One region of the Jeotgalibacillus marinus genome, then DNA from elsewhere that is predicted to be linked to it. Evidence: a T-box and tRNA genes for the amino acid it is inferred to sense, from the RefSeq annotation. Region 1 holds a T-box; the other regions hold tRNA genes.
What was found. A T-box is a leader RNA that pairs with one kind of tRNA and senses whether it is charged. The one in region 1 lies ahead of argS (arginine--tRNA ligase), so its partner is inferred to be a tRNA-Arg.

Region 1 (10,634 bases):
GAATTTTACTCATTTTGCTTGGTCTAACTAGGTTTTTTTAATACAGGAGCAGGATAAGCAGTTATGGATGCCGACGTTGCGAAGTAGGAGCAAAAAATAGACCTTCTTATCGCTAATTACACTTGAAAAAGTGCAGAGTTCAAAGGAGGTCTATTGCTTGGTGGTGAATGACATTGTGGAACAGCTATTTCTTTTTCACAAAAACAACTTTCAGATAATCTCCTTCAGGAAAAGAAGACGAGATCATGAAGTCCTCAGGTAGTGAATACGTCTCAAGGATTTCATAGCGAATTCCTTTTTCTTTAAACGCTTCATCTATGAAACGTTGGAATTTTTTCATGTTAAATGAAGCTGCATTTGTGGAAGCAACAATCATTCCTTTATCTTCTGTCACATCAATCGCTTGCTTCATTAAATTTTTATAATCTTTTGCCGCACTGAAAGTATGTTTTTTCGAACGCGCAAAGCTTGGCGGGTCCATGACGACAAGATCAAACTTTACATTATTTTTAACCGCATAATCAAAATAACGGAACACATCACGAACGAGAATGTCTTGTGCTTCATAGTCGATCCCATTCATGCTAAATTGTTCAATTGTCTTTGCCACGCTTCGATTTGCTAAATCGACACTTGTCGTTTTAACCGCTCCACCTAAAGATGCAAAAACCGAAAATGCACCTGTATAAGAAAACAGGTTAAGGACTGATTTTCCATCAGCAAAACGATCACGAATTGCACGCCTAACATCACGTTGGTCAAGAAACACCCCAACCATCGCTCCATCATTTAGATAGATAGAAAAATTCACTCCATTTTCTTTGATGATTAATGGAAATGATGGACGTTCTCCACGTACAAAGTCATCATCAGCCAAATATTTCCCTTTCGTATCAAAACGCTTTTTTTCATAAATACTTTTATACGAAGAAAGCTCTTCAAAAGCAGCTAAAATTTCATCGCGGAAAAGGTAAATCCCCTCGCTATACCACGTGAATAAATAATGACCATCAAAATAATCAATTGTCAGCCCACCAATACCATCCCCTTCACCGTTAAACACACGAAAAGCAGTCGTATTGGTTTTCGTAAACCAGCTCTTTCTACGCCCAAGCGCAGCACGTAATCGATTTGAAAATAATCGCTGATCCACTTCTTCACTCGAATCCCATGTTAAAAGCCAGCCAATTCCTTTATTTTGATTTCCTTGAAATCCTTTCGCAATAAATTGATTTCGCTCATCAACCGCAACAAGAATATCACCTTCCTGCTTCAACTGATCTTGATTAACAAGCATCTCTTTTGTTAATAGCGGAAAACCGTTTGCTACTTTATTTTTAAATTTGTTCTTAATTTTAATCGTGCTCAATATGATCTCTCCTCAACAGCATGGGTTGATCTTATTAGATAAGACCTTTATGCAATACCCCCATCATAACTGACCAGTTGATCTCACACAAATTTCCTATAAAATAATTCCTTTACAATGCTTTATCTTTCGTTGTTTCCTCTTTTTCAATATACTTTTTTAATTTTTGTAAATGGAACAGTTCTTCCTTGGAAATCATGCGCACAACCATCCCTTTAAATAAACGGCGTATAAAGCCACTCGTTTGAATCGTCCCATCAAAGGTTACGTACGTTGATTCTCCTTGAGGTTTGAATGTATAACGAAATTCAATTCTCACTCCGTTTTGTTCACTTGAAACGGCATACGATTCTGCGGGTACAAATTCAATAACCTCTAGAGTTGATTGGACCCGCCGCCCACCTAGATTGCGAACCTCTTGATATTTTGTTCCTTCTGCAACTGGACCATTCGTTAATTTTTCTACCTGCTCGACCTGATCCATGATTAGTGGCGACCTTTCCATATCGGTTGCCATTGCAAAAACGGTCTCAATTGGTCTGTCGATGACCATCGTTTGATTAAGTGCTCCCATTGATCATGCCCCCCGCTTGTAATAATTAAATATCTATATACCTATTATAGGGTTAAGATAAGCCCATTCATATATGTACATCAATACTAAAAAAATGAATAGATTAAATAGTAATTAGATTTCTATCCTAAGAATGAATCAAAGTTTGAAATCAACTTGCATAGGAAGGTAGCTTTTTTCATTGTGTATAATATGTGGATAACTTTGCTTCTCGTATTCTATTGAAAATTCCCACGTACTTATTGCATTAAATTGTTATTTTCCGAACGAACATAGTATGCTACTCATTACACACTACACATATTAGGGAGGATTAGAGAATGAGCAAAATCAACAAAAGAGCGATTGGACAAACTGACCTTAAACTTTCACCACTAGGTCTCGGGTGCTGGCAGTTCAGCAATGGTACAGGAATTGTTGGACGATATTGGGCTACAATGGAGGATAGCACAGTCAAGGAAATCATACAGACTTCATTAGATGGAGGCATTAATTGGTTTGATACAGCTGAAGTTTATGGTAAAGGACAATCTGAAGAAACACTTGCTGCCATGTTAGACGAACTGAACATTTCACCTGAAGATGCACATATCGCGACTAAATGGTGGCCACTTTTCCGTTCTTCCTCTTCCATTACAAACACTATTGGTACACGACAAGAAAAGTTAAATCATCGTCCAATCGATTTATACCAAGTTCATCAACCACACTCCTTTTCTTCCGTTGAGAAAGAGATGGATCAAATGGTCAAGCTAGTTGAGGAAAAGAAAATCAACTACGTAGGTGTAAGTAATTTCAGTGAGGTTGCCATGAGAAAAGCACATGCAAGACTTCAGGAATATGGGCTCAACTTAACATCCAATCAAGTGAGGTACAGCTTATTAGATCGAAGAATTGAAAAAAACGGAGTTCTTGACGCAGCAAAAGAGCTTGGCATTTCTCTTATAGCCTACTCACCTCTTGAACAAGGGATTCTCAGCGGGAAATTTCATAACGATCCATCACTTGTTCAAAAAAGTGGCATGAGAAAATATTTAGGGCGCTTTAAACCTAACGGATTGGCAAAATCGTATCCACTTATTTTAAAACTTGAAGAATTGGCAAAAAAATATGAGGTGAGCGCAAGTCAAATCGCACTCAACTGGATAATTTCATACCACGGTGAAACAGTTTTTGCGATTCCTGGCGCCTCAAAACCTCATCATGCAGAAGAAAATATCGGAGCAATGAATTTTGAATTATCACGCGATGAGCTTGAAGAGATTTCACGTATTTCCTGGGAAATTGTCGAAAAATCTCCGAAAAAATAATCATTAAAACAAGCGCAGAGAATTCTGTGCTTGTTTTAATTCAGTTATATAAGCTACTCTGCCCAAACTGAAAAGATGAGTGCTTCCTCAACTTAGAAAACTGCCTTAAATAAAATTAGCAAACAAAAATAGAAGCAAGATTGGACCAATCCATACTATTGGAAGCGCATTGACTAAAATCATTTTTTTCCATATCTCTTTTTGATAGGATAGCCAGGTCACTACAATTACCGCGATCACAACAAATGGATACGCACCAATCACGTACTTCAGAACAATTGCAAGTATGTTCCCTTCTAGCTTAGGATCATCGAACATCCTCATTGACAGGCCAAAGAAAATAAACCACACAGGTAAAAATAAACAATAGAACACATGACTAGCCCACAACAGCATCGCTGCTTTACGATTCTTCATCCGACATTTCCCTTTCAGTTTTTCATTTTCTCACAGCAAAAAGGATAACCTCCTGAACCCTCTCTGCCGAAAATGTATATTGCTCTTTCCATCATAACCATTTCTGTCTCCAACGAACACCGAAATGCTTATGTAGATGGGGGTTGAAGCACTTTCGCTCGCTACAGTCCACAGTCCCCTTCAGCGAACGAAAGTAATTGCTACATCTCTTCAGGAGCATCAATGCCCAATAATCGCAGGCTTTCTTTTATAACAATGGTCGTGCTATATATAAGTGTTAGGCGTTGTTGTTTTTCTTGTTCATTTGCGTTTTGCAGAAAGTTGACATGTGCGTAGTAGTGGTTGAAGTGTTGGCATAGTTCTACTACGTATTTGGCAACTTTAGATGGATCCCATTCTTTTACTGCTTCTGAAATGGTGTCTTCAAATGCATGCAGTTGGATTATGAGCGGTCGTTCTTCTTCACCAAATGTTTCATAAGTAGTTGACCATCCATGTTGCATGTCCATTTTAGCTTTACGAAGAATTGAGCACGCTCTTGCATGCGCATATTGGACATATGGTCCTGTCTCCCCTTCAAACCTCAGCATATCTTCAAGTGAAAAATGAACATCATTTTGACGAAACACTTTTAAATCATGAAACAATACAGCCCCTACACCTACTTTTTTTGCCACAAGATCTTTTTTTGCGAGAGTTGGATTTTTTTCTTCGATAGCAGCTTGTGCAATTTTAACTGATTGAGCAAGTACCTCCTCTAACAAAACGACTTTCCCTTTGCGTGTCGACATTTTCTTGCCGTCTTTCAACATCATACCAAATGGAATGTGGACAAGATCATTCGCCCATGGAACATCTAACTTCTTCAAAACAGCCGCTAGTTGTTTAAAATGAAGCGATTGCTCGTTGCCCACTACATATAAAGATTTTGCGAATGAATAGTTCTCGTAACGGTAGTAGGCAGCTGCTAAATCTCGTGTTGCATAAAGAGTAGCTCCGTCTCTTTTCTTAATCAAACATGGCGGGAGCCCTTCCTCATCAAGTCGTACAACCATTGCACCATCAGATTCCTCCAACAAATTTGCCCGCTCAAGCATGTCGATCACAGCTGACATTTTATCATTATAAAATGCTTCTCCGTTGAATGAGTCAAACGAGATGCCCATCAGTTCATAAACGAGTGAAAAAGCATGAAGAGAGACCTCTCGGAACCACTCCCACAGTTTAGCTGCTTCCGCATCACCCTCCTCCAAACGTTTAAACCATAAACGGGCTTCATCATTTAATGAAGGATCCAATTCAGCTTGTTCATGAAAATGAACATATAATTTATGCAATTCAACAATGGGTGAAGTTTTAACTTTCTCTTCATCCCCCCATTTTTTATAGGCGGTAATAAGCTTGCCAAATTGTGTACCCCAATCACCAATATGGTTGATACGAATTGACTTATAACCTACTTTTTCAACGATATTAGCAAGAGCATTCCCGATTACTGTTGATCTCAAGTGCCCCATGGAAAACGGTTTTGCAATATTAGGCGAAGATAAATCAATCGTGACAGCTTTCCCTTGTCCCACCTGTTTTTCTCCAAAATGAGAACCTTGAGTAGTGATATCTGACATGACTTTTGCGGCCAATATTGGTATATCAAGATAGAAATTAATGTATCCACCAACAACATTCACTTTATGGACACCTTCACATACAAAAGCTCCACCTAAATCTCTAGCTATGTCGGCTGGGGACTGTTTGAATTCACGAGCAAACCGAAAACACGGAAATGCCAAATCTCCATGATCAACATGTTTTGGTTTTTCTATCATTTTTTCAATTTCGATTGTTGAAAACTTGTTGCTTAATAACTCATTTAGCGTTTGAGCGATGTCTCTCTTCATCTTCATTCCTCCTTGTATAAATACAAAAAAGCATTCGTCGCCTGCAAAAAATGCAGGAGACGAATGCTTTATCCGCGGTACCACTCCAATTGAACTCACCCCATAAAGGTGCACTCCAACTCAAGCGAATAACGGACGCTTTATCCGTTGATGCCTACTCATGTTCAGCATCACACCTCACGAGTGCGTTTCAACATTAGTTCTGCGCCGGGCTTACACCATCCCCAACTCGCTTCAGCATCTCCTAAAGTCTACTCTCTCGTTCATCGATTTAAAATTTATAATTTTTACTTATTATACGGATGTATCCCTCACCGTGCAACACTTACTTCAACGATTTCCATTGAAGATATCACCCAGCCAGTAAAAAAGTAGACGACAGCGTTGAATTTAATTACTTATGAAATTCAATGAATTCTAGTCGATTCCCGAATGGATCTTTTAAAAACATTCGATCTCTTCCAGTAATCGGTTCTTCTTCTTCGATCAAAAACGAAGCTTCCTCTAGTTTTTGACGCAAGTTTTGTAAACCTTCAACGACGAAACCTGGATGTGCTTTTTTTGGTGCAACAAATGGTTCTAATGCGCCAATATGAATTTCTTGCGGACCACATATAAACCAACAGCCGCCTCTATGACGTAGGTTTTCTGGCTTCGGAATTTCTTCAAGACCTAATACCCCTGTATAAAACCTTCTTGCTTCATCTTCTTTGCCTTTAGGTGAAACTAATTGTACATGGTCAATCCCTCTAAAAGAAAAACTCATACCTCATTCCCCCTTCCCCTACATAATCTCGAAACACCCAAAAAATGTCAAATATTATACCGAAAAACTATTTTAATTCTCGATATTTTTCGATAAAAAGCTTGGGATGTTCTTTCACTTTGTATGGAAAGAGCCCTTTAACTGTATGAATATAAAGCCATCCATAACTATTAGCACTGGCCTTATATGATATATCTAATATTTCCGAGAGAAAAAACTGACGTGTTTGATCGGAAATACAATGATCGTATAACAATAAATCATGATTATTCTCAATAATAAGTTGTTCTTCCCAATGAATTTTTCGTGTTACTGTCACATATCCGTGAGAGGCGATGACTTTAATGGGAGCTACCTCCTTTTTTAAATTTAAGCGTGAGGAATCAGTACTGGACCTAAGTACAAGCGACATTTCTCCAACTTTCTGACTGATCTCTATATGATGAAAAACGTTCTCTATTTTCTCACAATTGTAAAATACATACTCCTTAATGTAAACAACTTGATCTTAAGCTAACAGAATGGAATTGCGATCAGATGGTGGTGGCAAACTAGAGGTGGTAGCCAACAACTGTGTTCATGAAAAAAAGGACGTTTCACCATTTAATATTCACTCTAATAATTTATTTTATCTAAGTTGATCTATGGTATACTTAGCCGAAAACAAGACACACTTACCGGAGGCTTTATGCTTACATTTGAAGAGAAATTAACGATTATTGAATCCTATACAGAATTAACACGAAATGACGTGTCACTTGGACGAGTGAATTTCCATTTCGAAGAAAGCACAAGAGATAAAACATTGGTCGTCTACCACCTCCATCCGAATGGAAATGGCTTTGTATTTGGCGGTTTTGTAAAAGGCTACAAAAAGAATGACAAAGGCATGATCAACATTCGAGAATTCCCTGAAGAAGATATTCGCTTGTTAATTGAAAAATCCATTAAATCATTATCGGTTGAGCAGTATGAAGAATTAGCTGATTTTGAACCGCACGTTGAAGAGACGTGGAAAAACCGCAACCAACAAACGCTTACTCTCACAAAAGAAGAAGAGATGTGGAGTGTTTACGCAGGGAAGAATTTAGATGGAATCTTCCCAACGTATAATGAAGCTTCTTCTTATTTAGAGGAAGAGGGATTTACTCGAAAATCCTAAGAGTGCGATTGCGATTCGGCCGCTGTAAATACGTGGACTCAGAAGGGCATTGAGTGATGGTATTTGAACCCATGCATATGAAAAAAAGGACAACTTCACTCACAGGTGAAGTCTGTCCAAGATGAAATTAGATTCATATATCAGTTGTTTTGTACCATAAACGGCCGGTCCTTAAAACAGCCATGTGTCTCTATGTCTCTATTAAATGATTTTTGCATCAGAACCGTTGGCTTGTGTCATTCTATGTTCATGTCGTTTGGATGTGGACCTTTACGTTCACTACGGTCTAGGTCGTTGATGCAAGTCATTTCATCTTCTGTTAATTCAAAGTTGAATACGTCAAAGTTTGATGCGATACGTGATGGTGTCACTGACTTTGGAATAACGATTGCATTGCTTTGTAAATGCCAGCGAATGACGACTTGTGCTGGTTCTTTGCCGTATTTCTCTGCAATGTTACACACAATTTTGTCTTCAAGCACAGCACCACCTTGCATAAGTGGGCTCCATGATTCAACGAAAATACCATTCTTTGCGCAAAATTCTTTTAGTTCGTGCTGACCTAGATACGGGTGGCACTCTATTTGATTTAAAACAGGCTTCACTGTGCATTCAGCCATTAAGCGTTCTAAATGTTCGATTTCAAAGTTACATACGCCTATCGCTTTTACTTTGCCATCCTCGTATAACTTCTCCATCGCTTTGTATGTGTCTATGTATTTATCTTTGGCTGGTATTGGCCAATGCACTAAATAGAGATCAACATAATCAAGACCCAGTTTCTCTAAGCTTTCATCAAACGCTTTGATCGTTGAATCAAAGCCTTGATCTGAGTTCCAAACTTTTGTCGTAATGAAAAGTTCTTCACGAGGTACACCTGATTCTTTAATCCCTTGACCTACACCAGCTTCATTTTTATAAATAGCAGCTGTATCGATTGAGCGGTAACCTACTTCAATCGCTTGTTTCACGGAGTCTGTTGCAACTTGTCCATCTTCCACTCGCCAAACACCTAATCCGATTTGGGGCATTTTGAGTCCATTATTCAATGTTACAGTTTGCATAATACATCTCCTTTCAAAATCAAAAATATGTACTTATTCAGTATACATGAGTTTCTCCTTTCTAGTACCTGAAATACATTGTAATTTATCTATGAAAGAAGTTTAATCAAACGTTTGTTTAGTTAAAAAACATACTTCAAAATTGCCTTCGCAACGCCATCTTCTTGGTTCGAATCTGTCACCCAATCTGCTGCATCTTTTACCTTTTGCTGCGCATTTCCCATGGCAATACCGAATCCCGATTCTTTAATCATCGCGAGGTCGTTCAGACTATCCCCTACCGCCATGACTTGATCCATCGTTAAACCCAGTTGGTCACAAACTTTACGAATTGCTACTGCTTTATTGATTCCTACAGCATTCACTTCTATGTTTGTCAAACTCGAATTCGTGATTTCAAGCGCTTTGTTTTGACCTAATTCTTCTCTAATTGTTTCTCTTACTTTGTCATCTTCAATATCAAAGCCAAATTTCAGCCACTCATGTTCGTCCGTTTTCTCGGGGAAAGAACTATGCTTATTCCACACTCCCCCCACAGTTGAAGACCAATAATGCGTTCCATATTTAAGTGCCATTCCATACATTTGATCGATATGTTTTACATCAATCGTCGTTCGCTCGAGCAGGTTCAAATCTGAATCCCAAATTTCACTGCCATTTACGGTGATTAAAAACGATGACAATGCCAGTGATTGGACCATTTCTTTGCAGTGTATAAGAGGTCTTCCCGTACTTATTATCACAGTCACTCCCGCTTGTTGTGCACGCTTTATCGTTTGGCGGTTTAGTTCTGACACGGTGTGATCGTCTTTTAGCAACGTACCGTCCATATCTAAAGCGATCAATTTTATATCAGTCGTTTTCGTCATACCACCTGATGCCTCCTCGTTAAATTCGTTTCGTTCATTTCAATTTCTATTATATCGATATTTCTTACTAAAATCGATTTCGATAAGTTTCTAATATGTTGGTTGCATCATCTGAATATTTTTGACTCACTAAGAAGGGAATCATCACCATTTGTCGAATTAGTAAAGACACCGTTTAATTTGGAGGGACAATATGAGGTTAAAGCGACCAGCGAAATATGGTTTATATATGATTATACTTAGTTTGCTAATCTTAGTCTTTAACCTACTCTTTTTACTCCCCAAGTATGATTCAGCATCGCTTGATTCTTATTTAGAAGAAAAAATCGCTTGGAAAAATGAAGAAGATAGCGTAATAACCGATGCGTACAAAATTTATGGTGGCAATGAAAATGAACTCTATCTTTGGTATGAATTTGAAGAATGGAATCGCGAGAAACAAGAAGTCGTTGCACGAGGATCTTCCCCTATGGTTGTTCTTTTAAATGAACAACGGGAAGCAGTTGGTCATACAACTCTACGTGACGGCGATGAATATGTGAATAATATGAAAGAACTGGTCCCCTTTTTTGTAAGAATGAGAATGACGACAGGTGATGTCCCACGATCCATTGAACACGCAATCGAAATTCAGCAAGCTGATTTACCACCTGAAGAGGAAGAAGAATTGCAGCTGGACGAACCCTCTGACTAACCCAAAGAAGGAGTGCTATGAATGAATGTAACCGTATGGAACGAATATCGTCATGAACAACAACACGAAGAGGTTCGTAAAATTTATCCTGCCGGAATACATCAAGTTTTAGCTTCTGAACTAGGCGTGCAAGGCTTCGATGTAAAAACGGCCACATTAGACGAGCCAGAACACGGCTTAACAGAAGACGTTTTGAACAATACCGACGTCCTTCTATGGTGGGGGCACCTCGCTCACGAAGAAGTGGATGATGCGATTGTTGAAAGAGTTCAAAAACGTGTTTGGGATGGTATGGGCTTAATCGTCCTTCACTCTGCTCACTTCTCTAAAATATTCAAAAAGCTAATGGGTACTGGCTGCGATTTAAAATGGCGTGAAGCAAAAGAAAAAGAACGTCTATGGGTTGTCGATCCAAGTCATCCAATCGCTGAAGGAATAGACGAATACATTGAGCTTGAAGAAGAAGAAATGTACGGAGAACACTTTGATATCCCAGCACCAGACGAGCTTG
Region 2 (10,634 bases), on a different contig from region 1:
AGCTGCGGATGTCTTGTGCATCCGCAGCTTTTTTATTGATAAAAGTGATATCTAGAGATAAATGTGAGTAACGATCATTTTAAGCATTTGCCATCCAGTGGCAGAGTTCGTACTCTTCGGGAAGCTCTTATTTGCATGCTGGAGTTGAAAAAACTGATTAATTTATTGTTACTGATGAAAACCAGAAAAATCTATCTTGTATCGTGTTTATACGTTATTATTAAGAAAATGAATGGATATTCATAATTGGAAGGAAGATGTGGTTCATGAAAGTAGAATACATAGAAGATTTTCAAAAATGGGAAGAGGGCTTTTCTTTTTATCATGAAATAAATGTTCGTTTTTCTGAAACAGATATGTTTGGTCATTTAAATAATACAGTACCTTTTGTTTATTTTGAGCAATCTAGAATTGAATTTTTTAAAGCGATTGGATTTATGCAAGAATGGGTTCGAGTCGATCAAGACACTATACCAGTTGTTGCAGATCTGCAGTGTGATTTTCTGCAACAAGTGTATTTTGATGAAACGCTTCGTGTATATGTGAAAGCAGCAACAGTAGGTGTATCGTCGGTTGATATTCATTATCGTGGTGTAAATGGAGAGGGGAAAGCCGTTTTTGTTGGCAGAGGTACAATGGTACAAATGTCTAGAAAAACAGGCAAAGGACACCCTTGGGAAGATGGGCAAAAAGAGCGGCTCTTGCGCTGAAATTTAACATATATGAAATAGATTTCGAAATCAACGCACTCCTTAGCGAACTGACTCATAAACTGGATAAACTGGCTTCAGCTTAGCAAGTGAGGAGGAGTATCCAAATGAGTCGGGCACAGTACAATCGTTCATCCATTTTAACGAAACGAGAACGCGAAGTTTTTGTATTACTGCTACAAGATAAAACGACGAAAGATATCGCGAGTGAACTATTTATTAGCGAAAAAACGGTACGTAATCATATTTCAAATGCCATTCAAAAACTAGGTGTTAAAGGAAGAGCGCAAGCGATTGTTGAATTACTTAGATTGGGAGAACTTACATTGTAAAAAGGGGAGTTTTCTCCCTTTTACAATACATATGTGGTATAAAGAGAAAAGATTCTTGCTATTTTTTTAAAAAAAGGTGACAATCAAAATAGAATGAAAACGATAGGAGTGTCGAATGCCGATGGAAACGAAAGCAACGAAAGAACTTCATGCTGCCGGTGTTATGGCGGGCATTGAGAGAGATCTTCGTTATATTTCCGGAATCATTAAACAAAAAGGCCGTGAAATTTTAAGTCAATATACGATCACACCTCCCCAATTTATCGCCTTACAATGGTTATTTGAAGTTGGAGACATGACTATTGGAGAGCTATCCAATAAAATGTATTTGGCGTGCAGTACGACAACAGATCTGGTAGATCGTATGGAGAAAAATGAGCTTGTCATGCGTGTGAAGGATGAAAATGACCGTCGTGTCGTGAGAATCCATCTGTTGCATGAAGGTGAACGCATCATTGAAGAGGTAATTCATAAACGTCAACATTACTTAAATGAGGTACTAATCGACTTCACACAAGAAGAAGTAGAAATGTTGTCAAAAGGTTTGAACCGTCTATACAATGAAATGAAATAAGAGTGAGGGGCTTTTTTTGAATAGAGCAATAGGCATCATGGATTCCGGCGTTGGAGGCTTGACGGTAGCGAAAGAAATTATGCATCAATTGCCAAATGAAAATATTGTGTATCTTGGTGATACGGCACGCTGCCCTTATGGACCTAGACCCAGTTCAGAGGTAAAACAATATACATGGGAAATGGCCCGTTTTTTATACAACCAAAATATTAAAATGCTGGTGATTGCTTGTAATACGGCGACCGCAGTTACACTTGATGAAATTCAAACCGCTTTTGACATACCGGTGATTGGTGTGATTACACCAGGAGCTAGATCGGCAATCAAACACACAAAAAATGACCAAATTGGCATTTTAGGAACAGCAGGAACGATCAAAAGCAAAGCGTATGAAGAAGCATTACAGGAAATTAGACATTCGATTCGAACATATCCGCTAGCATGTCCAAAATTTGTTCCATTGGTTGAAAGTGGAGAGTATGCAGGTTCGATGGCGAAAAAGATTGTAGCTGAAACACTTGCCACGTTAAAAAACACCAATATTGATACATTAATACTTGGTTGTACTCATTATCCGTTGTTACAGCCAATTATCGAACAATACATGGGATCATCCATTAACGTTATCAGTTCGGGTGATGAAACAGCCCGAGAAGTTAGTGCGATTTTATCCTATCGACAAGAACTAAATGAAAGACATGAAAAAGAAAAAGAGCAGCAACACCGCTTCTTCACAACAGGCTCACCAACTATTTTTGGACAAGTTGCTATGGAATGGTTGCAAAACAAAGCGCTATGTATAGACACGATCCGACTGCCGAGGGGCTAATTCCTCGGTTTTTTTCATTGAATGAGCCACGCCATAGAAGGGCGTGGCTCTTCCCGATGGATGAAATTCAAGTACATATGTTTCAGACCTTACAGAGTTTGTTATACTAATAAAGAATTTGTGTAAAAGGGATCCCGCTTCTTCTTCATAATAGTAGAGCGGTTAAAGGAGGATATTTCGATGCGCGTAGATGGACGACAAGCTTCAGAGCTTCGCCATATGACAATTGAAAAAGATTATTTAAAACACCCAGAAGGCTCCGTGTTGATCACGGTTGGGGATACAAAAGTGATATGTACTGCAAGTATAGATGAACGAGTACCGCCATTTATGAGAGGACAGGGTAAAGGGTGGATTACCGCAGAATATTCAATGCTTCCGCGTGCGACAGGTCAACGAACCATCCGTGAATCAACAAAAGGAAAAGTGCAAGGCCGCACAATGGAGATTCAGCGCTTGATTGGACGATCACTACGCTCGGTTGTTGACTTGCCTGCATTAGGTGAACGAACTGTTTGGATTGATTGTGATGTGATTCAAGCAGATGGCGGAACAAGAACAGCATCCATCACAGGCGCATTTGTTGCAATGACGCTTGCAATTGCTAAACTAATGAAAGAAAAATCGTTGACGAAATTTCCGATTATCGATTTTTTAGCAGCGACATCTGTTGGGATAAGTGAAGAACATGGAGTGATTTTAGATCTGAATTATGCTGAAGATAGCACTGCAATGGTTGATATGAACATGGTCATGACTGGCAATGGAGAATTTGTAGAGTTGCAAGGAACAGGAGAAGAAGCAACATTTTCACACAAACAATTGCTGGACATGCTTGCTATTGCAGATCAAGGAATGAAACTGATTATGCAAAAACAGCAAAGTGCTTTAGGTGAGATAGCAAATCTTATCCCAACAATTGATGAGGTAAAATCATCATGAAGCAAGTGCTCATTGCAACAAGCAACCAAGGAAAAGCGAAAGAATTTGAAACACTTTTTTCACCGCTGGGCTATTCAGTGAAAACGCTCCTTGATTATCCTGATGCACCTGATGTGAACGAAACCGGAACAACATTTGAAGAAAATGCGAAGCTAAAAGCAGAAACGATTGCTAAGCAATACAACGTTATGACGATTGCAGATGATAGTGGTTTGATTGTAGATGCCCTTGGTGGTGAACCAGGCGTGTATTCTGCTCGCTACGCAGGTGAAGAGAAGAATGACGAGGCGAATATCGATAAAGTGTTAAAGTACCTACAGGGTGTAAAGAAGTCTGCCAGAACTGCTCGCTTTCATTGTACTTTAGCTGTTGCACGCCCAAATAAAGAAACTGTCACGTTTACAGGAGAGTGTGAAGGGAACATTACGACTGAACGAATGGGCGACGGTGGATTCGGCTATGACCCTGTGTTTTGGGTTGAAGACAAGCAATGCACGCTTGCTCAAATGACTCAACGACAAAAAGGCGCAATCAGCCACAGAGGAAAAGCGATAATAAAGCTTGCAGAACTACTTCCTACTCTTACGAAATGAGGGATTCGGTGAAAGTATTAGTAATCAGTGATAACCATGGAGATACCGAAAGAATCGTAGGTGTAAAAAAGAGATATGAAGGGAAAGTAGACGCTATGTTTCATTGTGGTGACTCTGAGCTTCCTTTTAATTCAGATGAAATGGATGGCTTTATAAAAGTACGGGGAAACTGCGATTTCGATTCTAGCTATCCTGATGATAAAGTAGTGAAGGTTTTAGGGACGACTGTTTTTATGACACATGGTCATCTTTATGGAATAAAATCTTCGCTTGATCGAATTTATTACAAAGCAGCCGAGGTAGGTGCGGATCTTATTTTCTTTGGGCATTCACACACATTAGGTGCAGAAGTGATCGAAAATCGATTGTTTGTGAATCCAGGAAGCATTTTATTACCTCGTGGTAGAAAAGAAGCTACATACGCAATTGTGGAACGCATCGACTCGAACGTTGACGTGTGTTTTTATGATGACAAACATGAAGAAATCACCTCTTGGAATGGATCTATTTAATTGAACAGAAGACATTAACGGATTCTCACATGCGCGGACAACCTACGTACGTTTTCATTCAATCAGGCGTGGAATTCGCGCATGTCCAACTAATTTATAAAAAAACGTTGACTTTATGTTATTCTACTATTATAATAATAATTGTCTTACAAACAATACATACATTACATAATTTCTTGTCCCAGTAGCTCAGCTGGATAGAGCAACGCCCTTCTAAGGCGTCGGTCGGGAGTTCGAATCTCTCCTGGGACGCTAACCGAATTAAGTTACGCCATGTTTGCGTTTTGTTACCTTTACGGTGACAATGCGGAAACATGGCGTTTTTCGTATGGACGTGGAACGCACCGATACGCGTTTTTTAGACAGCGTTGAACTTCAAGGAAACCGATGGCAAAACGGAAGGGATCGATCAACGAAAGACGCCCAACGGCGGATATAAAAGACCACCGCTTCATAAACGCGCAAAGCTAAAGCGGCACACGAAATATCCGCCGATTCATCGCCTGTTTAAAAAGAAGTAACGTTTGTAACGTAGCCTTTCGAGGTTGCGTTATTTTTTGTGAAAAAACTCCGCACTTTTTCATCGGTGGTTGGTCGTAAATTCAACTCTGAAAAGCGTGCGGGATCCAACCGCAATTTGGTTAAACATTTTAGAGATCAGGGGGGACCATTCTGGGGGGATGGGTATGATCATTTAGAACATATTTGTGCCTGCTCTCATAAAGTGTAAGTGTTAGTAAAAATTAAAAATGAGGTGAAGAACTATGACGGTTAAAGAAGAAAAAGATTGTTGTGCATGTCTAGGAGTTGGCACGGCCCTTTGTTGGTTGGCGTTATCGAACGCCATTATTATCGCCGCCGCATTGTTGGTATTAGGATTCGGGGAAATATGGACTGCTGCGGTTGTCATCTCCGCGATTGTCGTGCTTATTATCGGGATTATTTTTGCGACGATTACACTCGCTCTTATTGCGAAGTTTGTATGCAAATGTTTGAAAGATAAAAAGCATCACTGCTGAAAATACTGTTGGAAGGTAGTGTATGACTATTCTTTCGAATTGTAGGGAGGTGAAGGGTTGAAAACGTCCAAAGAAAAATTTTTACTGACGGCTATACTTCTCACGTTTGTTGGGGTGCTCCTTGTTGGTGTCGTCATTGTGGCAGGGATCATTTTTTTAAATGAAAAAACCATTGTGGTGCCGGATGATAAACCCACGATTCAAGATGCAGTCGATGTGGCAGAACCAGGAGATATCATATTAGTAAAAGCCAGTGGTAGTCCTTATCTGGAGAACGTCATTATTGATAAAGATGACATCAAGCTGATTGGGACGAAAGTGGAACCTATACTAGATGGGGCAGGATCAGGTATAGGCATAGATATTGATGGACAGTCTGGCGTGTTAGTACAGAATTTTATTATTCAAAACTATGATCAGGGTATTAGCTTAGTGGACTCAGACACCACCATGTTTAAAGGGAATACCGTTACTCTTACTTCTGAAGAAGCCATTAACATAGAGGGTTCAGATAGTAACGTGTTTAAAAAGAATAGCGTTACTAATAATGAATCTGAAGGTATTAAATTAACTGATTCAGACACCAACAAGTTTGAGGGGAATACCGTTGCTCTTAATGAGGATGAAGGTATTCAATTAGAGGATTCAAATAGCAACATGTTGAAAAAGAATATCGTTACTGGGAATCGTGAAGGTATAAAGTTAATAACTGCAGAAAACAACGTGTTTAAAGGGAATACCCTTAATGAGAATACTTCTGAAAGTATCCAATTGGAAGATAATTCAAACACCAACGTGTTTAAAGGGAATACCGTTACTCTTGGTGCGGCTGAAGGTATCCAAATAGAAGATTCAAATAGTAACACCTTTATAAGGAATACCCTTACTCAGAATCGTGAAGGATTTAGCTTAGAGGATTCAAACGGCAACACGTTTAAAGGGAATACCGTTACTCTTAGTGAGAATGAAGGTATAAAGACAGAAGATTCAGACGGAAACTTGTATAAAGGAAATACCGTTAATGTGAATGGGGCTGAAGGTATTCTCTTTTCGGCAGATTCTACCGGGAATGATGTTTTCTTTAACCGTGCATTCGGTAATGTGGATGACGATATCTTTGATGGTGATACAAACAATTTCAAAGGGAATAAATGTGATAATAGTAACAAACCTAATATTTGTAATTGATCAGACTATGTCCCCTGAACGAAAACCCAAATAATGGACACTATAAAAAAGTGTCCTTATTCGGGTTTTCTATATGTTCTAAGTGAAAACCCGTATGAGTAAGAATGTGTTTTCTGAGTTTCAAATGAACGAATTGGAGAAAAATGTCCACTTCTTTGGTGTTTTTATTTCCCTCAATGCGTACTCTTTTTTCTTAATAACAGAACAGAAATGATGAAAGTGAATAAGACAATAAGAAGAGAAATAATGATGATGGTTAGTAAAGTGATTGAATTTACTAAAACTGAAAGGTTGGCGTCTATTTGACCAAGTGCCCGAACACCACTGTCAAGTAAGATGGATAGTCCGATTGGGAATAAAAATAAGGTGAATATAGCTAAAGCTGATGCTAAACAACATAGTCCTAATTTTTCAGGCTTTTCAAGGCATAAATCAGTGTGCCTCTTAATCAATAAAAGTGCAATCACAAAGACTGAAATAACTATCAGAACAAGTACAATATCCGCAACTATTAATGTAGTAGCTATTAAGGCTGGACTAGTGCCCACCACAACGGAAACAGAAAAAACTCCTGTTGCAATCTTTCCTAGTCCTATAGGGAATAAAAAAAGTGCAAAAATGGCCAAAGCTGAAGCTAAGCAACATACCGCAATGTTTTTCATGATACACCCCTTCTTTCTTTCATCCGATATTTTTTCATACATGTTAAGGCGTATATGATCTATATGAGCATCAAAAACACGTTATGCATGTCAGAAAAGTATTGAGCTTAGGTGCCTACGCGTTTTAACAGAAGGTCAAATAGGTGTAATGCGGAACTGAATCAAGCAAAAAAAGCTGTTCGTATCACTTTATGAAAGGGTGGGAATGGATTTTTAATTTGGAATTTAAGGAGTAACAATGCTAAACTCAGGGTCACGTATTAAAAGCGGAAGGGTGGTTATGTTGGTGACAAAGCGTCCTGACAAACACATAAAACGAGATCAAAAGGTCATTCCGTTTCCTGGATTAAAGGACCGACTTGTAGAAAAAGGGCTTGCAAAGCTGCAATCACAGCTCCACAAAGAAGCAATTGAACTACTAGTAGAAGCCTACGCGCTTGACGGTGAGGATCCGGTTACAGGAACTTCCCTTGCTGTTGCATTGTATGAAGATCGCCAGTGGGAGCAGTCAAAAACCATCTGTGAGCGTTTGCTATTCGAAGGGCTTGGAGACTATGAGGAAATGCTAGAGCTGTACATATTAAATTTACTTCAGCTGAAGGAACATGATCAAATCATCACAACGATCGAAACAGTGATTGACGAGCAAATTATTTCTGCTGATAAACAGGCTCACTTTGAACACCTTTTAGCAATGAGTAAACGCCATGAGCAGCAAGACGAAGGTCAACCTACACAATCATTTTCGTTAGGGGAAAAATTAGAACAACAAATGATCCAAGTGGCTAATTTAGCGAAACAAAATGTACACCCATTCAAGCAATCGTTAATAGACTCCATACAAGATAAAAACACTCATCCCTTTATTAAAACAATGGTGTTAAATGTTCTTCGCGAGCAAGGGGTACAGGACACGGTAACGATCGAGAAATGGACGCACAGAGAAGTTGTGAATCCAGCTCAATTAGTTGATCCGTTTGAATCCGAAAAATTCAGAGAGGTCGCTGAGGTGATTCAAAAAGAAGGGGGACAAGTGGATCCGACTCTTTCCGAACTTGCAATCGATCTGATAAGACGTCATATTTTTTTGTTGTACCCATTTTCATGGGATGAAATAGACGTGAAAGTCATTGGCGAAGCTTATCTACAATTAGCAAAGAGCTATATGGGAGAAGCGATTGAATGGAGCGAAAAAGAAAAGAATGGCATTGTTAAAGAAATCGAAATACTTGAAAATGTCTCAATGATATGATGTAATGTATAGCTGTTGAAAGAAAGTTAACCTATGTTATAATAAAATGGTTGCATAATGGGATTCGTGATACCTAAAATCATAGAATCAACGTCTTCATCGCTACTTAGCGTGAAACCATTAAATATTACTATAGATGTGTTGGAGGGAATTGAATATGTCAGTAAAATGGGAAAAGCAAGAAGGGAATGTTGGTGTCTTGACTGTAGAAGTCGACGCTGACACTGTAAAGCAAGGACTAGATGATGCATTTAAAAAGGTCGTTAAAAAAATTAACGTCCCTGGATTCCGTAAAGGAAAAATGCCTCGCCAAATGTTTGAAAAGCGTTTTGGAGTGGAATCTCTTTATCAAGACGCGATCGATCTTATTCTTCCAGAAGCGTATTCAGGTGCAATTGATGAAGCTGGGATCTTACCAGTTGATCGTCCTGAAATTGATGTAGAGCAAATGGAAAAAGGAAAAGAACTTATTTTCACTGCAAAAGTGACAGTAAAACCTGAAGTAAAATTAGGTGAATACAAAGGCTTAGAAGTGGAAAAACTAGATACAGAAGTTACTGATGAGGACGTTACAAACGAACTTGCAACTCTTCAAGAGCGTCAAGCTGAGCTTGTTGTTAAAGAAGAAGGTTCTGTAGGTAATGGCAACACAGTGACACTTGATTTCGAAGGCTTTGTTGATGGTGAAGCATTTGAGGGTGGCCAAGCAGAGAATTACACATTGGAAATTGGCTCAGGGTCATTCATCCCAGGCTTTGAAGAGCAACTAGTTGGTCTTTCAATTGGCGATGAAAAAGAAGTTGAGGTTTCATTCCCTGAAGAGTACCATGCAGAAGAACTTGCTGGTAAACCTGCAGTATTCAAAGTGAAAATCCACGAAATCAAAGTGAAGGAGCTTCCTGAGCTTGATGATGAATTTGCGAAAGATGCAGATGAAGAAGTGGAAACACTTGCTGAACTAAAAGAAAAAACAAAAACTCGTCTTGAGGAACAAAAGAAAGCGGAAGCGGAAAGCACACTTCGCGATTCACTTCTTGAGCAAGCATCAACAAACGCTGAAATTGATGTTCCAGAAGCAATGGTAACAACTGAAGTTGACCGTATGCTTCAAGAATTCGAGCAACGTTTATCATCGCAAGGGATGAACTTAGAGCTTTACTTCCAGTTTAGCGGTCAAGATGAGGCAGCTCTTCGTGGACAAATGAAAGAAGATGCAGGAAAGCGTGTTCGCACAAACCTAACGCTTGAGGCAATTGCAGAAGTTGAAAACATCACAGTTACAGATGAAGATGTTGAAAATGAGCTTAACAGTATGACTGAACAATTCAACATGTCAGTTGATCAAATCAAAGCAGCCCTTGGCGGATCGACGGAAGTTCTTGGAAATGATTTACGTATCAAAAAAGCAATTGATTTTCTTGTGGAAAATAGCAAGCCTGTTGCATAATAGTAAGTAAGGGAGTTCAAGGCGCGAAATCCATTCGTGCCTTGTTTTCTACCTGAAAGAAGTACATACATAGTACATACTGCCGAAAAAGTGACTAGCGTACTGCTCAATCCGTGTTTCTTCCGCCTGTGGATTTGCTGTGTTACAATTCGTATCAAAGACATTCAGTGGTAGTTTTTTGTTCGATTTGAGCATAATATTTGCCACAATCGTGCATCACACGTATGATGTGAGTTTGAAATAAGGGGTGAAAGTAATGTTTAAATTTAATGATGAGAAAGGACAATTAAAGTGTTCTTTTTGTGGTAAGACCCAGGAACAAGTTCGTAAACTAGTCGCTGGACCTGGTGTATATATTTGTGACGAGTGTATCGAGCTTTGCACAGAAATTGTGGAAGAAGAACTTGGTACAGAAGAAGAAGTTGAATTTAAAGACGTTCCAAAACCAAAAGAAATTCTAAATATTTTGGATGAGTACGTTATTGGTCAGGAACGTGCGAAAAAGTCCTTATCAGTTGCGGTATATAACCATTATAAGCGAATCAACTCGAACAGCAAGATCGATGATGTTGAA
Region 3 (10,634 bases), on a different contig from region 1:
TCATTTCTTTAGGCTGTTTAACATGTAATAAATCAAGCATCGTTGGTGCTAAATCAGCGAGAGCTCCTCCATCACGAAGGGTAACGCCATCCTTTGTCACGATCACAGGCACGGGATTTGTCGTGTGAGCGGTCATTGGATTACCTTGTGTTGTAGTGACTTCATCGGAATTGCCGTGGTCCGCTGTAATAATCGCGTAGCCACCTTTTTCATGAATTAAATCTACAATTTTGCCTAAGCACTCATCCACCGTTTCAATCGCTTTGATTGTCGGCTCGAGCATGCCACTATGACCAACCATGTCAGGGTTCGCAAAATTAAGCAAAATCGCATCAAAACGATCGTGTTCAATTTCGTGAAGCAACGTGTCCGTTACTTCATACGCACTCATTTCAGGCTGAAGATCATAGGTAGCTACTTTTGGTGACTCAATTAAAAGCCGTTCTTCACCAGGGAATTTCGCCTCGCGTCCACCGCTCATAAAGAACGTCACGTGTGGGTACTTTTCTGTTTCTGCAATGCGAAGCTGAGTCAACCCATTGGCAGAAAGCACTTCCCCAACTGTATTTTTCAAGTCCGTACTTTTAAATGCAACATCTGCATCAACTTTGACACTGTAATGCGTAAATGTAACTAATTGTACACCCATTGGCTTGTTCTGACCGAGGTCAAAGTTATCAAAAGTAGGATCTGAAAAAGCAGTTGACAGTTGAATCGCACGGTCTGGTCGGAAGTTAAAGAAAATGACAGAATCATGATCTTGAATTCGACCAACTGGCTCACCATTTTTTTCGATAACAAACGGTACCACAAATTCATCGTGTATATCGTTTTCATAAGATGCGTTAACACCTTCTAAAGCAGAGGAATGGGCCGGACCACTACCATCTACCATAACGCGATACGTTTTTTCTACACGCTCCCAACGGTTGTCACGGTCCATCGCATAATAGCGCCCTGAGATTGACGCAAATTCGCCTACACCGAGTTCATCCATTTGAGCTTCTGTGTTTTTGATGTACTCCAAAGCTGTTGTTGGGCCAACATCTCGTCCATCTAAAAAGCCGTGCACATATACTTTCGTCAAGCCATGTTCTTTAGCCAATTTTAAAAGCGCAATAAGATGATTGTAATGACTATGAACACCACCGTCTGAAAGTAGTCCCATAATATGCAATGCTGTGTTTTGACGCTTCGCATTGTCAATCGCTCGAAGAAATTCCGGGATAGTAAAAAAATCTCCTTCACGAATGGCAATGTTAATGCGTGTTAAATTTTGATACACAGGACGCCCTGCACCAATGTTCAAATGACCAACTTCTGAGTTACCCATTTGCCCATCCGGAAGACCCACTGCTTCACCACTTGCAAGCAACGAGTTGTGTGGATAGTTCGTCCAATAGCGATCAAAATTAGGTTTATTTGCTTGAGCAACGGCATTCCCTTGAACTTCATCACGAAGGGCGAACCCGTCGAGAATAATTAAGGCAACAGGTGCTTTACTCATTTGCACCAGCCTCCAACAATTGAAGGAATGACTCCACTTCTAAGCTTGCACCACCAACTAGTGCCCCGTCAATATCACTTTGGGCCATATATTCTTTAATGTTGGCTGGTTTCACGCTACCACCGTACTGAATGCGTACAGCATCCGCTACATTCTGTGAAAATTGACCTGCAACAACAGAGCGTACATGTGCACAGACTTCATTTGCATCTTGAGAAGTTGATGATTTACCCGTTCCAATTGCCCAAATTGGTTCATAAGCAATGACCGTTTGTTTTGCTTGATCATCTGACAATCCACTAAGAGCTGCTTTTACTTGTCCTTCAACAAAATCTTTTGTTTCGTTGTTTTCACGTTGCTCTAGCGTTTCACCTACACATACGATTGGCACCAAACCGTGGTTAAATGCTGCGTGTGTTTTTTTATTCACTGCTTCATCCGTTTCGTTAAATAATTCACGGCGCTCTGAGTGACCTAAAATAACATAGTCAACACCTAGATCGTTAAGTGCAACAGGGCTTACTTCGCCAGTAAATGCACCATTATCTTCAAAGTGCATTGTTTGAGCACCGATTGAAACGTCTGAATCAGCCGATAAGTTTACAAGACTTTCTAAAAATAAAGATGGAGAACAAATCACAGATTCGATCTTTTCTTTCGATGGTACTTTTGAAGCAACTTCTTCAGTAAATGCTCTCGCCTCTGAAGCTGTTTTATTCATTTTCCAGTTACCAGCAATAATTGGTTTACGCATGTTCTACATCCTTTCTTGATCATGTAGTAAAATGATCGACAAGATTAAAATTGGATTCGAGGGTTTTTAAACTACTCATCACCCTGAATAAATGGTCGCCCAAACCAACTTCGGGTTCTCCCCCAAATTGCATGTGGAATAAAACCATGATTGTAAAGAATTTCTCAACAATCTACCTATTCCTTATCACTTAACGCAACAACACCCGGAAGCTCTTTGCCTTCCATGAACTCAAGAGAGGCACCGCCACCTGTTGAGATGTGACTCATTTTATCTGCTAAACCGAATTTTTCGACTGCAGCTGCTGAGTCGCCTCCACCGATGACAGAATATGTATCCTCTGCATCTGCTAAGGCTTGTCCTACTGCCTTTGTTCCACCCGAGAAAATTTCTAATTCGAATACACCCATAGGTCCATTCCAAATCACTAGCTTGGAGTGCTTAATTACGTCGCTATATACTTCTCTCGTTTTTGTTCCGATATCCAGTGCTTCCCAATCAGCAGGGATACTGTCGATCTCTACCATTTGTGTGTTGGCACTTTCAGAGAAATCATCTGCTACAACGACATCAACTGGCATGTAGAATTTTACGCCTTTATCTTCTGCTTTTTTCATAAATTGCTTAGCTAAATCAATTTTATCTTCTTCTAGAAGAGATTTACCTACTTCATAGCCTTGCGCTTTAAGGAATGTGTACGCAAGCCCACCACCTATAATGAGGTTATCAACATTATCAAGTAAATTGTCGATGACACCAATTTTGTCTTTCACCTTTGCCCCACCAATAATCGCTGTAAATGGACGTTCAGGATTAGACAAAGCTTTTCCTAGTACATCAAGCTCTTTTTCCATCAACAAGCCTGATACAGCTGGTACATATTCTGCAATGCCTGTAGTAGATGCATGTGCACGGTGAGCAGCGCCAAAAGCATCATTGACATACACATCAGCCAGTTCTGCAAATGCTTTTGCTAACTCTGGATCATTTTTTTCTTCACCAGGGTAAAAACGAACATTTTCAAGAACCAGTACATCGCCTTCATTTAGTTCAGCAACGGCTGCGCGCGCTTTGTCACCATGTGCTTCATCAACCTTTTTCACATCTTTGCCTAAAAGCTCCGCTAAATGATTGGCAACTGGAGTTAAACGCAGCTCTTCAACCACTTCTCCTTTTGGACGGCCAAGATGACTTGCCAAAATGACTTTTGCACCCGCATTTACAAGGTGTTGGATCGTTGGTAAAGCTGCGCGAATTCGGGTATCATCCGACACAGTGCCATCCTTCATTGGAACGTTAAAGTCAACACGGCAAAAAACGCGTTTCCCTTGTAGTTCAATGTCTTTCATGCTTTTTTTGTTCATTGAAAAGGCCTCCTCATGGTAGTTAAGGGTTACTTTGAAAAAAGGGAGGGGGGATCTGTTCCCCTCTCCCCTTTTTCCCCTCTAATTATAGATGATGTACTGATTAAAAACCAAACATTCTATCATTTAATTCGGGTTGGATTATAGTCCTTTTTTAGACATGAAAGCAGCTAAATCTACGCAGCGGTTAGAGTAACCAGTTTCATTGTCATACCATGAAAGTACTTTGACCATATTTCCTTCAAGAACCATTGTTGAAAGACCATCAACGATTGATGAAGAAGTGTTACCATTGTAGTCAGAAGATACAAGTGGCTCATCGCTATATTGAAGAATTCCTTTAAGATCGCCTTCCGCAGCCTCTTTAAGTGCAGCATTTACTTGATCAGCCGTAACTTCTTGATCAAATTCAGCAACAAGGTCAACTAGAGATACGTTAGGTGTTGGTACACGCATTGCCATACCATTCAATTTACCTTCAAGCTCTGGAAGTACTAGAGAAACAGCTTTCGCAGCACCAGTTGATGTTGGAATGATGTTTTCAGCAGCTGCACGAGCACGACGGTAATCTTTGTGTGGCAGGTCAAGAATTTGTTGGTCATTTGTGTATGAGTGAATTGTTGTCATCATACCGCGTTTAAGACCAAAATTATCGTTAAGAACTTTAGCATATGGAGCTAAACAGTTTGTTGTACAAGATGCATTTGATACAACATGGTGATTAGCTGCATCGTATTTATCTTCATTAACACCCATTACAAGAGTGATATCTTCACCAGAAGCTGGTGCAGAAATAATGACTTTCTTCGCTCCGCCTTCAAGGTGTTTCGCAGCGTCTGCACGGCCAGTGAAAATACCTGTAGACTCAATAACAACTTGTACACCTAGCTCTCCCCATGGAAGTTGAGCAGGATCGCGCTCAGCTAGAACTTTGATCTTCTTCCCATCAACAACGATATCTTCGCCGTCAACTGTTACTTCACCATTTAGCGTGCCGTGAACAGTATCATATTTAAGAAGATGAGCAAGCATATTTGCATCAGTAAGGTCGTTTACTGCTACTACCTCTACCTCTGGGTTGTTTAGTGCTGCACGATAAACATTACGTCCAATACGTCCAAATCCGTTAATACCAATTTTAACTGTCATGAATAAGTTCCTCCTTAAGATTGTTTGGGGATGGAAAAAAATTTATTTTAAAAGGGTGTCCCTTTCAAAAGCTCTTTTGCTGCTCCTTCGTCCGTGATAAGTGTCGAAGAAGAATGTGGTGCGCCTTTAAGATATGCTTGTATGGCATTCGCCTTGGATGCTCCCCCCGCGACGGCAAATACATTCGGAGTTGATGCCAAATCTTTTAATTGAAGACCAACCGTTTTCACTTTGTGAACGATTTTTCCATGCACATCAAAATAATAGCCAAACGCTTCTCCTACAGCCTGACCTTCTATAATCTTTTGAAGGTCTTCTTCACTCGTATTGCGTCGCTTGGCCATGGTGGCTGCGTCTCCAATTCCGTGAAGAACGAGGTTTGCAGATGTGATAAGCGCCATGACCTCTTTAATGGATGGCTCCTTCATAATAGAATCGTACACTTCTCGGCTCACCTGATCAGGTACATATAATACACGATGCTTTGCGCCTGACTTTTGTGCCATTGTGGCACAAATTGTGTTCGCCTGATTGTGAACATCTTCTCCAATTCCACCTCTTGCTGGCACAAACAATGTGTCTTTCGAAGCAAAATCGGGTGTGAGTATTCCGGCTACAGCTGCCATCGTCGTGCCGCCTGTTACAGCGATAATAGTATGTTCAACCAAGCATTCCTTCATGCCTTGAATCGTTGCACGACCTAGTTCTTCTTTCACCCAAGGAAAATCGTCACTATTGCCAGGCACGATCATCACACGTTTAACTTGAAGCTTTTCCTTAAGAGACTGCTCCATTACGTTTATACCCGTAACCTCATTCATCATACCTTCAAGGGGTAATAATAATTCAAGTCCTTCACTTGTAAGACTCATGCCAGACGTATCGATATGGAGCAAATCCTGTGACTTTAGAAACTCAACCTCACTTCTTAGTATACGCTCTGTCATGCCCAATGATAGAGCCAGACTCCTTCTTCCCACAGGTTGCAAAAAACGAACGGACCGGAGAATGTGATATTTCCGCTGTAAATCATCGAGCAGGTTCGGCACCAGTCGCTTTTGGATGTCAATAAATGTTGGCATGAAAAAGCTCCTTTACTATGGTGGTATTCGCAAATGAATGGACTACCTTTGATAAGATTGTGAGCTAAATGAATCCATTGGACTAATTACGTCCCTCATAGACAAATTATGTCCCATCCAGACGAAAAAAATACACCTGCTTCGTTTTTTATAATAGCAGTATTTTATAGTGGTTTCAAGAAATAAAGTCAAGCTTTTTTTGCAATCGCTTACTTAATGTCACATACTCTACTTTTCCATATTGGACGACTTCACCATCAATCTCTACCACTGGAATCATCAGTCCATACTTCTCAGTCCAGTCATCTCGATCGTCAATATTTCGTTCATCTATGGTAAATGGAATATCCTCCTGAACAAGAGTAAGTATACGCTTTGCTTCATCACATAACGAACAATTTAAACGCGTGTAAAACACTACTTCCATCTCGCTTCAACCTCCTTGTTTAGATGCTCTTACGATCACCTGATAAAAGAACACATACTTGTATAGAAAGAAAACCTTCAGCTGCGTATGCAGTGAAGGTTTTGTCATACGCCCTCGGAGGGGATCGAACCCCCATTTCAAGAACCGGAATCTTACGTGTTATCCATTACACCACGAGGGCTCGATTGTTAAATAGTTGAACGTGTGGTTTCCTTCAACGAACGAGCTTGCAGAGAGCGTTTATGTATGGCGGGCAGTCGTTTATACTTCATTAAGAACTATTTTCGATTATTTTTATAATACAGTCAGTCATTAACTATTCAACTGATGACGTCTCTACTCACGCAACACACTTAAATATTATAATAGAGGACAACCTCTTATGCAACCTTGATTATTGAAGTAATTTGTAATGGCTCCTACTTGTTAAACATATAGATGAATGGGTATGATGGTACTAACAGGTTCAAGAAAGGGTTAAGCAATCATATATTTTGATCTTTCTTGACCTTCGTTGTATCATACAATACATAAGTCACTATTTTAAGAGAGACAAAGGAGGAACTACACATGAATTTAATCCCAACTGTTATTGAACAAACGAACCGTGGCGAACGCGCGTATGACATCTACTCTCGTCTTCTTAAAGACCGCATCATTATGCTTGGAAGCGGAATTGATGACAATGTCTCTAACTCAATCGTATCTCAACTTCTTTTCCTAGAAGCTGAAAACCCGGAAAAAGATATTTACCTGTATATCAACAGTCCAGGTGGAAGCATCACAGCCGGTATGGCGATTTACGATACAATGCAATTCATTAAGCCAAAAGTACATACAATTTGTATCGGTATGGCTGCATCAATGGGAGCATTCCTACTTGCTGCTGGTGAAAAAGGTCACCGCTACGCACTACCAAATGCTGAAGTAATGATTCACCAACCACTTGGCGGCGCACAAGGTCAAGCAACGGAAATTGATATCGCTGCAAAACGTATCCTTTTCCTTCGCGAGAAACTAAATCAAATTCTTGCTGAACGTACTGGTCAAGATTTCAAAACAATCGAACACGATACAGAGCGAGATAACTTCATGACATCTGAGCGTGCGAAAGATTATGGGCTAATTGACCAAATTATGACACGTCACGACATCACAGAAAAATAATAATGTTCCTATTAAGAAGCCTCGTCAAATTGACGGGGCTTTTGTTTTTTCAACAGGCGGTTCGGACGATGACTATTGATTAGAGTGGGTGCGACTAGTTTCGAAAAACTTACAAGATGATCGAGCCTCCACCCTAACCAAAAAACCACTATATCTCCCTCTTACTACATAACAAAACCCGCCAAGATTGACGGGTTTCCCTACTGTCATCTAAATCAGTTCGCCTCTACAAACGATACAAGCGATTGCAAAGCGGTTTCTTCGTCATTTCCCTCTGTAATCAATGTGAAAGTCGTACCTGCTCCGAGCGCTAAACTCATTAAGCCCATGATACTTTTTGCGTTTACCTTTTTACCGTCTTTTTCGATAAATACGTCTGATTGGAAACGTGTTGCTTCTTGTACAAATAGGGCAGCAGGTCGTGCCTGCAATCCCGTCTTCAAGTTAATTTGTACATTTTGTTGTTTCATCTAACATCCCCCTTTTTCAAATAGACTAGCTATATTTATTTTATACATTAATTCGCATTTTTATTTTGGTTGGAGTGACTTAATTCTCGATCATTTCCCCTTTTCGTAGTTTTTCAGCGATTTGATCAATTTTACGTAGGCGATGATTGATACCCGATTTACTAATGTTGCTTCCTGACACCATTTCGCCAAGTTCTTTTAACGTGACATCTTGGTACGCAACACGTAACTCAGCGATTTCACGAAGTTTCTCTGGCAGAATGCTCAATCCAGCATGTCGTTCAATAAAACGGATGTTCTCTACCTGACGAAGTGCGGCACCAATGGTTTTATTTAAATTGGCAGTTTCACAGTTGACAAGTCGGTTCACTGAATTTCGCATGTCTCGCACGATCCGGACATCTTCAAACCGCAGTAACGCTTGATGTGCACCGATCAAACTGAAAAAACTCGTAATTTTTTCAGCTTCTTTTAAATAAGCAATGAAGCCTTTTTTACGTTCGAGCGTTTTACTGTTTAAGTTGAATGTATTCATAAGCTTTGAAAGAGATTCGTTGTGTTCTTCATACATCGTGAAAATCTCCAAATGATAAGAAGATGTTTCAGGGTTGTTAACAGAGCCACCTGCTAAAAATGCTCCACGTAAATAAGCGCGTTGACAACATTTTTTCCCTAAGACAGATGGGGCAATCTCATGGTTTAGAGAGAAGCCTTCACCTAAAATTTTTAAATCTTCAAGAATTTCTCTTGCACGCTCTACGACACGTACAATATAGACGTTATTTTTCTTCAATCTCATTTTTTTTCGAACGAGAAGCTCAACTTGTATGTTGTAATTTTTTTTAACAAGTGTGTAAATTCTTCTTGCGATCGCTGCGTTTTCGGTTTGGATATTGACGACAAGCAGGCGATTAGAGAAGGAAAGAGATCCATTCATTCGGATAAGGGCTGACAGCTCTGCTTTTGCACAGCAGGCATTTGATTCAATTTGTGTCAGCTCTTTTTTGGTCTCTGATGCAAATGACATCTCTCACACCAACCTTTCCTAAAACTTTCTATATTAAACGAGTTAAAATCGTTTTTCTGCCATTAGCTTAGTGATGATTTTTGCCACGCGATCTGTATCGTGTCGGATGAGGCCATTGTGGTAAGAGATAATTTTATCATATACAACTTGAAGGCCGAGCCCCTGAAGACGATCGACATCAAATTGTACAGGTTCAGCCATTTCTCTATCATAAATGGATTTTAACTCCACTGGAATTTCTTCATTGTTCACTAATACATAATCAACAAATCGTTCCCCCATATGATCGTATAAGGCATCAATATGATCAGCAGCCGTGTAATGGAGCGTTTCACCTGCTTGTGTCATCAAGTTGCAAATATACACTTTAGGTGACTTGCTGTTTAACACAGCTTGACCGATTTCTTTTACGAGTAAATTCGGTAAAATACTCGTGTAAAGGGAACCAGGTCCGATGATAATCATGTCCGCTTCTTGTATGGCTTCGACTGCTTGAGGCAACGCCTTCACGTGTTTAGGTGACAGGAACACTCGACTGATCTTTTTCCCCGAGAACGGGATTTTCGATTCCCCTTTAATAATTGTTCCATCTTCCATTTCAGCTGATAAAAAAAGGCTTTGATTCGCGGATGGTAGTACTTCTCCGCGAACATTTAATACCTTGCTCATTTCCTGTACGCCATGAGCAAAATCTCCCGTAATGGACGTCATCGCCGCGATAATTAGATTTCCTAGTGCATGACCACTCAATTCATTTTTACTGGCAAAACGGTACTGAAACATTTCTTCAATAAGCGGCTCCACATCCGATAAGGCAGCAAGCACGTTTCGAATGTCGCCCGGTGGTGGAATGTTCAAATCCTCTCGAATGCGCCCAGAACTTCCTCCGTCATCTGCTACTGTCACAACGGCGGTTAAGTCAAGAGGATGATTTTTTAAACCTCTTAGAAGGACAGATAAACCTGTCCCGCCTCCGATCACAACCACTTTTCCTTTGGTGTCGTACTTAGTGGTCAACTCGTCTTTCCTTTTCGCTTCTCAATATCACGGTGTGTCACCCGTGTTTGATAGTCTTTTGCAAAGGAACGGGCAATTTCCTCTGTTAGGGCTACTGATCGGTGTTGGCCACCTGTACAACCGATCGCTACCACAAGTTGGCTTTTCCCCTCACGTTTGTATTGGGGTAGCATAAACGCAAGTAAGTCCAATGTTTTCTCTAAAAACTTTTGTGTTTCCGTCCATTTCATCACATACGTTGACACTTCTTCATCCAAACCTGTTTGGGGTCTCATATGCTCAATGTAATGAGGGTTTGGCAGAAATCGGACATCAAAAACTAAATCTGCATCAATCGGAATCCCATGTTTAAAGCCAAATGACATTACATTTACTGTGAATAAGGACTGTTTATTCGCTGAGAATTCAGCTAGAATTTTTTCGCGAAGCTCACGCGGCTTCAATTTTGAGGTATTGTAAATGGTTTGTGAACGTCCTTTTAACTCCTCGAGCAACAAGCGTTCCTGTTTTATGCCATCAAGCGGTAAACCTGCTGGAGCAAGTGGATGGGAGCGGCGTGTTTCCTTATAGCGACGAACGAGCGCTTCATCATCTGCATCTAAATAAAGAATGCGAGGTGTCACATGATCTGATTCAAACTGATCAAGTGCTTTGAAAAGAAAATCGAAAA

Region 2: it encodes a tRNA-Arg, which carries the amino acid that the T-box ahead of argS (arginine--tRNA ligase) is inferred to sense. The anticodon was not compared.
Region 3: it encodes a tRNA-Arg, which carries the amino acid that the T-box ahead of argS (arginine--tRNA ligase) is inferred to sense. The anticodon was not compared.

What each region holds. Positions count from the first base shown of each region.
Region 1 covers NZ_JBFMIA010000002.1:199,159-209,792, forward strand. Annotated here, with positions in the region: gene ytaF (sporulation membrane protein YtaF) at 1-41, shown strand, start outside; gene AB1471_RS03970 (class I SAM-dependent rRNA methyltransferase) at 185-1,369, opposite strand; gene AB1471_RS03975 (SRPBCC family protein) at 1,482-1,943, opposite strand; gene AB1471_RS03980 (aldo/keto reductase) at 2,264-3,253, shown strand; gene AB1471_RS03985 (hypothetical protein) at 3,359-3,670, opposite strand; gene argS (arginine--tRNA ligase) at 3,871-5,574, opposite strand; T-box leader at 5,621-5,844, opposite strand; gene AB1471_RS03995 (VOC family protein) at 5,963-6,334, opposite strand; gene AB1471_RS04000 (hypothetical protein) at 7,023-7,496, shown strand; gene AB1471_RS04005 (aldo/keto reductase) at 7,733-8,560, opposite strand; gene AB1471_RS04010 (Cof-type HAD-IIB family hydrolase) at 8,683-9,429, opposite strand; gene AB1471_RS04015 (hypothetical protein) at 9,623-10,123, shown strand; gene AB1471_RS04020 (ThuA domain-containing protein) at 10,145-10,634, shown strand, end outside.
Region 2 covers NZ_JBFMIA010000001.1:402,390-413,023, reverse strand. Annotated here, with positions in the region: gene AB1471_RS02165 (acyl-CoA thioesterase) at 267-710, shown strand; gene AB1471_RS02160 (helix-turn-helix domain-containing protein) at 818-1,042, shown strand; gene AB1471_RS02155 (MarR family winged helix-turn-helix transcriptional regulator) at 1,164-1,616, shown strand; gene racE (glutamate racemase) at 1,633-2,445, shown strand; gene rph (ribonuclease PH) at 2,626-3,387, shown strand; gene AB1471_RS02140 (XTP/dITP diphosphatase) at 3,384-3,980, shown strand; gene AB1471_RS02135 (metallophosphoesterase) at 3,989-4,492, shown strand; tRNA gene AB1471_RS02130 (tRNA-Arg) at 4,671-4,744, shown strand; gene AB1471_RS02125 (hypothetical protein) at 5,257-5,511, shown strand; gene AB1471_RS02120 (right-handed parallel beta-helix repeat-containing protein) at 5,569-6,699, shown strand; gene AB1471_RS02115 (hypothetical protein) at 6,873-7,361, opposite strand; gene AB1471_RS02110 (tetratricopeptide repeat protein) at 7,648-8,613, shown strand; gene tig (trigger factor) at 8,771-10,060, shown strand; gene clpX (ATP-dependent protease ATP-binding subunit ClpX) at 10,317-10,634, shown strand, end outside.
Region 3 covers NZ_JBFMIA010000007.1:77,405-88,038, forward strand. Annotated here, with positions in the region: gene gpmI (2,3-bisphosphoglycerate-independent phosphoglycerate mutase) at 1-1,507, opposite strand, end outside; gene tpiA (triose-phosphate isomerase) at 1,500-2,261, opposite strand; gene AB1471_RS09845 (phosphoglycerate kinase) at 2,438-3,625, opposite strand; gene gap (type I glyceraldehyde-3-phosphate dehydrogenase) at 3,767-4,774, opposite strand; gene AB1471_RS09855 (sugar-binding transcriptional regulator) at 4,822-5,856, opposite strand; gene AB1471_RS09860 (glutaredoxin family protein) at 6,032-6,283, opposite strand; tRNA gene AB1471_RS09865 (tRNA-Arg) at 6,393-6,464, opposite strand; gene clpP (ATP-dependent Clp endopeptidase proteolytic subunit ClpP) at 6,824-7,450, shown strand; gene AB1471_RS09875 (HPr family phosphocarrier protein) at 7,666-7,920, opposite strand; gene whiA (DNA-binding protein WhiA) at 8,000-8,947, opposite strand; gene AB1471_RS09885 (gluconeogenesis factor YvcK family protein) at 8,990-9,964, opposite strand; gene rapZ (RNase adapter RapZ) at 9,961-10,634, opposite strand, start outside.